2 regions of the Breoghania sp. JC706 genome follow, and region 1 is predicted to be linked to the other one. Evidence: predicted binding sites of a transcription regulator. Region 1 holds the regulator's gene; the other holds the start of a gene.

The links. The regulator LexA, encoded in region 1, represses DNA repair genes until DNA is damaged. The targets are predictions, from matches to a motif close to TGTTCNNNNTGTGTTCNG.
Region 2: a site for LexA is predicted at 1,486-1,503, ahead of parE (DNA topoisomerase IV subunit B). Genes of this name have one in related genera too.

What each region holds. Positions count from the first base shown of each region.
Region 1 is NZ_JBANCG010000005.1:406,963-410,455, reverse strand. It holds gene V2L18_RS12880 (ComEC/Rec2 family competence protein) at 1-999, shown strand, start outside; gene lexA (transcriptional repressor LexA) at 1,261-1,983, opposite strand; gene V2L18_RS12870 (ferredoxin--NADP reductase) at 2,324-3,139, opposite strand.
Region 2 is NZ_JBANCG010000011.1:13,439-16,931, forward strand. It holds gene pyrC (dihydroorotase) at 1-524, opposite strand, end outside; gene V2L18_RS20200 (thioredoxin family protein) at 737-1,291, opposite strand; gene parE (DNA topoisomerase IV subunit B) at 1,513-3,493, shown strand, end outside.

The sequences.
Region 1 (3,493 bases):
TTGTGGCTGGCCCTTTGGACAAGCCGCTGGCGCCTTCTTGGCATCCTCCCCATTGCTGCAGCCGTCGTCGTCGCTTTCGCGTACCAGCGACCGGACATACTCGTCAGCGAGGACGGGCGAACCGTCGCGGTGCGCACGCAGCAAGGTCCGCTGGCGGTTGCGCTTGGTTCGGGCGGCAAATTTGAGGCGGAGATCTGGTTGCGTGCGGACGGCGATGCAGCGGCCCTTGCAGAGCGAAAAGCCGGCTCCGGCGTCATGAATTGCGATGAAAAAGCTTGCATTATCAAAGCAGCCCTCCCTCCTGTTGAAGCGGTATCGCAACGCGAGACACCCGGCGCGGATATCATCGCCGGTCGCCGCTTTGGCGAGAAACTCGCGGTTGCCTCGCGGACAGCATCGGAAATGACTGCTTCTCCATCGATGGCTTTCTCCGCGGTGGCAGACAAATCTCCCGCCGGTACAGGTCAGTTTGCGTGGCGCATCAAATCGCCCGTTCGCAGTTTCGCTACCGCGGAACCCGTCCCCGCCGGGGCGCCTGCGGCTGAAAGAGAGGCGCAGCATGCCGCCACCCCGACACATGCCGGCACCCCGAAGCGCACCGCAAACGCAGGCGCGGGAGTTGCACCTTCGACGATCGCATCGGCGCCGATCGCATCGGAGCCCTTATCGCGGAAGGACCGGTCGGGAGGCTCCGGCGAACGCATCTCGATTATTCTTTCGCGCGTCAGCCGGCCGGATGCCTTCGCCGAAGACTGTCTGCGCGCCGATGTGATCGTTAGCCATCTCACCGCCCCGGATGATTGCAAAGAACAGGCACTTGTCTTCGACAAAAACTATCTCGCCGCTCACGGGGCTGTCGCGCTCTATCTCGGTCGCAAGGCGTCGTCATCAGAACCAGCGGCACGTCGGGGATGGCTTCGCCGCCTCGTCACCGCGCGAAATCCGGCCGGCCGGCCCTGGCAATCCACGCCAGCACAGCAGGGCGAACAATCGCGATAGACGAATGCCCCCAATAAGGACGGCAAAGGCGTCGGCTCATTCCGAAACCGACCTGATCGGCCGGGATTTTCCGAAACCTGTCAGTGTCCAAGCAACGGCATCCAAGCGACAGCCTATCAGGGCAAATGCCCGGCAGTCGATGACCTGCCGCACGGGCGCGGTCTTGTCAGACTGAATCAATCACACCGCAAAATGCTTCAAGTTCCTGTTATGAAGTCCCTTTCCTGTCGTCCGTGCCGGAGCGCCAGGACCAAAATCGATCTAGTACCGCCGGAAAAGAGCGGCGAGTTTCCCCTGGATCCGCACGCGGTCGGGGCCGAAAATGCGCGTCTCGTAAGCCGGGTTGGCCGCCTCAAGCGCAATGGAGGCGCCCTTGCGGCGCAGGCGCTTCAGCGTTGCTTCCTCGTCGTCGATCAGGGCGACAACGATGTCTCCGTTTTCGGCGGTTTCGCCGCGCCTGATGACAACGGTATCGCCGTCGAGAATGCCGGCTTCGATCATGGAGTCGCCTCGCACCTCAAGCGCGAAATGGTCCCCGTTTCCAAGCATGTCGAAGGGAACCGAGATCGAATGGCTGTGCGTTTCAATCGCCGAAATCGGAACGCCTGCCGCAATGCGGCCCATGACGGGGATGGTGGCGACGTCGGCCGCCTCGTCACTGCTCTGCGAGGCGGGGGGCGCGACAGCCTTTGGCGTGCGGCCGAGGGAGCCTTCGATGACGCTTGGCGAAAACCCGCGTCCGCGCTGGGCCGCAAAGCTTGGCGAAACCGAATCCGGCAGCCGTACCACCTCGAGAGCGCGCGCCCTGTTGGGGAGGCGGCGGATGAAGCCGCGCTCTTCCAGAGCGGTGATGAGACGGTGGATCCCCGATTTCGACCTGAGGTCGAGCGCATCCTTCATTTCGTCGAAGGACGGCGGAACGCCCGTTTCCTTCAGGCGCTCGTGGATGAACATCAAAAGTTCGAATTGCTTGCGCGTCAGCATGGGGTCCTTCGCTTGCAACCGTATTGGTACAAAACGCGAACGGCACGTTACACGTTCTATATGTGTTCCGCAAGGGTTAAGGGCGAGTTAACCATCCGTGGTGTGGCAACCGGGCGCGCGAACCCAGTTGTCGCGCGATCTGGAATTTGCTTGCGCGTATGCGCTTAAGGACTTGAAAACAGGTAGGTATCGCGCGTTCGTTGCCGGTCGATCACGTCCCGTTCAGGGGCTCGAAATGGCACGTGTCGTCGCTGGCGTGCGCTCCTTCCAGTACGGTGACGCAGACGAAAAAGGCCGAAGCATTGCTGCTCCGGCCTCAAGGTTCCAATTCATTGATTCTTCAATCGGCAAAGGCGCGCTCGATGACGAATTCCGCGGGACGGTTGTTGGCGCCTTCGGTCAATCCGGCCTTTTCCAGAAGGACTTTGGTATCCTTGAGCATCGCCATAGAGCCGCAGATCATGCCCCGATCCGTGGCCGGGTCGAGCGGCGGCACGCCGAGGTCGGTGAAGAGCTTGCCGCTCGCGATAAGGTCCGTGATGCGGCCGCGGAAAGGATAATCCTCGCGTGTCACGGAGGTGTAGTGGCGCAGCTTGGAAGGATCCAGGACCTCCCGCAGCATCTCGTCATTGCGGATTTCCTCGACAAGATCGAGACCGTACTTCAGCTCCGCCACTTCGCGGCATGTGTGGGTCAGGATCAGCTCGTCGAATTTCTCGTAGGTCTCCGGCTCGCGGATAAGGCTTGCAAAGGGGGCAATCCCGGTGCCGGTGGAAAACATGTAGAGCCGCTTGCCGGGAATGAGCGCATCGTTGACGAGCGTGCCGGTGGGCTTCTTCTTCATCAAGACGGCATCGCCCACCTTGATGTTCTGAAGATGCGAGGTCAGAGGCCCGTCGGGCACCTTGATGGAGAAGAACTCGAGCTCCTCGCCCCAGGCGGGGCTGGCGATGGAATAGGCGCGAAACAGCGGCTTGCCGTCGATCATCAGCCCGATCATCACGAATTCGCCTGAACGGAAGCGGAATTCGGCCGGACGCGTCATGCGAAAACGGAAGAGGCGCTCGGTGTAATGGGTGACTTCCGTGACCGTCTGCACGTAGGTGTTGGCAGGCGCGTGCGCGATGAGTTCGTCGGGGCGCGTCATTACGTTCATGTCGAAATCCTGGGCATCCTCGGTCAGCCGGAGCTACGTCAATCTTTAGGCCTCGGTCCGCCGGTTTCCGTGCGGGCCTCCCGGCGGGCTCCCGGAGGACGTCCCGGCAGACCCCGAGGGCGGTGGGAGGGAGTGTCTCGCTCGCTCGAACAAAAAATAACGCCGGATTGCCGGGGCTATCGTGTTGCGAACCCCCGCCCGGCCGCACGCGGCGGCCACTCCAGCCAGCAGATCGCTATCCTTATACAGCAAAGCGGACGCCGGGAAACGCGTCTGATGGCCCCATGTCGTTTCCGACAGGGAAGAGCTTTCCACGCACAGGCGTTCGCGCGCAAAGCGATACCCTTGCCCCGT
Region 2 (3,493 bases), on a different contig from region 1:
ATGTGCTCCATGACGATGCGCAGCGCCGGAAAATCGCGGATCAACGGCGCCAGCACCCGCTCGATGAACACGGCTTCGCGATCGAAGATATCGACGTCCGGATCAACGACCTCGCCATGCACCAGAAGCGGAATGCCCGCCTCCTGCATCGCCTCAAGCACCTTGTGCACGCGCTTGAAATCCTTGACCCCGGCATCGGAATTGGTCGTCGCGCCGGCCGGATAGAGCTTCACCGCCGTCAGCTCTCCGCTCGCCGTGCCATTCCTTATGTCGGCGGGATCGGTCGTCTCGGTGAGATAGAGCGTCATCAGCGGACGGAATCCGCTTCCCTTGGGCACCGCGGCTTCGATACGTCCGCGATAGGCGCGCAGATCATCGAGATCGCGCACCGGCGGCACAAGGTTCGGCATGATGATGGCGCGGCCGAAGAGCCTGGCGCTGATCGGCAGGACGGCCTTCAGCATCTCGCCGTCGCGCACGTGAAGATGCCAGTCGTCGGGGCGGATGATTTCGATGCGGTCGATCATTGCAGTCTTCCTTTGCGCCTCTCGCGCCGCCTGGGCATGCGGAACCGACATGCTTTGAGCAAACCGGCGCGGGCCTGTCCAGCCTTGTCCGCACGATAACCGTCAGAATCGGCAGCCAAAACGGCGGCAGACCGTGCGTCACGCAACGAATTGCACAAGATACGAGAGGCCCGATACGAAAGGCCCGGCGGTGAGCGGAACCGAAGCGCTCAGGCCTTCCACTTGATCGAGCAGCCGATGGAGGGCACCTGATCCTGCGGCCCCTCTCCCGTCGCCGCGACCAGGCGCATCGCTTCCAGAAGTTCGCGCGGCGCTCCCGGGCTTGGCTCGCCCGTGCGCCCATCGTCCAGCCGACCGCGATATTGCAGCGATCCATCGGCGGCGAAGCCGAAATAATCCGGCGTGCAGACCGCCCCATAGGCCTTGGCGATCAGCTGGTCCTCGTCGTGGAGATAGGGGAAGGGAAAGCTGTGCTCGGCGGCGAAGGCGGCCATCTTGGAAAAACTGTCGTCTGGATAGGCGTCCGCATCGTTGGAGCAGATAGCGGCAAATCCGATTCCGTCGCCCTCAAGCGTCCGTGCATCCGCCACAAGGCGGCCGATCACCGCCTTGACATAAGGACAATGGTTGCAGATGAAGACGATGACCGTTCCCCTCGCACCGGCAATGTCGGTGAAGGTGTAGGTTCTGCCGTCGGTCGCCGGCAGACGGAAATCAACCGCATGCCAGTTCCGGTCAAGCGTGGTCGGCGGTTGTGCGGCCATGGTGTCCTCCGCATGTCCATTGCGCAGTGCAGCACCGGAAGTCTGCCTGCGACAGATGACGGCGACAAGACCCTTTTCGGGTGAGAACGCCTGAGGGAACGAGCAAGTCCGCAGTGATCGCACTGGTGTTGCCGATGCCGAATTGCCAGAATTCCTGCTGATTCGGGAAGGCGGCGGCGGGGCGCCACGTCAGACGAAACAAATCGGGTACGAAAGAACGAATGGCAGGCAAGGACGATCTGTTCGCGCAGCTGGAGGACGAGGTTTCGGCGATGAAGGCCCGGCGCAAGCGCGCGCCGGCAGCCGCACCGGCCGCCGCAGCCCCCTCGACCGCAGCTCCCGCGGCCGCCGATAGCGCACCCCGCACCTCCGATCGCGCGCCGAAGCAGACCCCGCCCCTGCGGGCCGTCCCCGGCGCGGACGAGGCCTACACGGCCGCCGACATCGAGGTGCTGGAGGGGCTGGAACCGGTCCGCAGGCGTCCCGGCATGTATATCGGCGGCACCGACGAACGTGCGCTGCACCACCTTTTTGCGGAAGTCATCGACAATTCGATGGACGAGGCGGTCGCCGGCCACGCCACCTGGATCGACGTGCGCCTGGAGGAGGACGGCATGCTGACCGTGACCGACAACGGCCGCGGCATCCCCGTCGACCCGCACCCGAAATTCAAGGACAAGTCGGCGCTCGAAGTCATCATGACGACGCTGCATGCCGGCGGCAAGTTCGACAGCAAGGTGTACGAGACTTCCGGCGGCCTGCACGGCGTCGGCGTCTCCGTCGTCAATGCGCTGTCCGAAGTGCTCGAGGTCGAGGTCGCGCGCTCGCGCAAGCTCTACCGCCAGCGGTTCGCCCGCGGCATCGCGCAGGGGCCGCTGGAGCCTCTGGGCGATATCCAGAACCGGCGCGGCACAACCGTGCGGTTTCGTCCCGATCCGCAGATCTTCGGCGCGAGCGCGAAGTTCAAGCCCTCCACGCTGTTCAAGATGGCCCGTTCCAAGGCCTATCTGTTCGGCGGCGTGGAGATCCGCTGGCGCTGCGCGGAAAGCCTTCTCACCGAGAAGAACGCCCCGCCGGCCGAAGCCTCGTTCCATTTTCCCGGCGGCCTCAAGGACTTCCTCGACGAGACGCTGAGCGGCGAGAAGCGCGTCGCCGACGAGATCTTCGCGGGCAAGACGTCCAAGACCGGCAGTCACGGATCGGTGGAATGGGCGGTGGCGTGGTTTGCCGGCGATGGCTTCCTGCATTCCTACTGCAATACGGTGCCGACGCCTGAGGGGGGCACGCACGAAGCCGGCCTTCGTCTGGCGCTTTTGCGCGGGCTCAAGGCCTATGGCGAGCTTGTCGGCAACAAGCGCGCCGCCCAGATCACCGGCGACGACGTGCTGACTTCTGCCGGCGGCATGCTCTCCGTCTTCATCCGGGAGCCGGAATTCGTCGGCCAGACAAAGGACAAGCTGTCGACCGGCGAGGCGAGCCGCATCGTCGAGAACGCGGTGCGCGATGCCTTCGACCACTGGCTGACGGCCTCGCCGCACCAGGCGGACAAACTGCTGGAATGGGTGATCGACCGGGCCGAGGAACGCCTCCGGCGGCGCCAGGAAAAGGACGTGGCGCGCAAGACCGCCGTGCGCAAGCTGCGCCTGCCCGGCAAGCTCGCCGATTGCTCCACCTCCTCAGCGGCGGGCACGGAGATCTTCATCGTTGAGGGCGACTCGGCCGGCGGCTCTGCCAAGCAGGCGCGCAACCGCGCGAGCCAGGCGATCCTTCCCCTTCGCGGCAAGATCCTCAACGTCGCCAACGCGGGCCGCGAGAAACTGGCGGCCAACCAGCAGCTTGCCGATCTGATGCAGGCGCTGGGCGTGGGCACGCGCAACAATTACCGCGACGAAGACCTTCGCTACGAGCGCGTGATCGTCATGACCGACGCCGATGTCGACGGCGCCCACATCGCCTCACTGCTGATCACGTTCTTCTACCGGGAAATGCCGAAACTGATCGAGAACGGCCACCTCTATCTGGCTGTTCCGCCTCTCTACCGCATCGCACAAGGCGACAAGATCCGCTACGCGCGCGACGACGCCCACAAGGACGAGCTCCTCAAGAGCGAATTCAACGGCAAGGCCAAGATCGAGATCGGCCGCTTCAAGGGCCTTGGCGAGATGCTTCCCGCCCAGCTCAAGGAAACGACCATGGATCCGA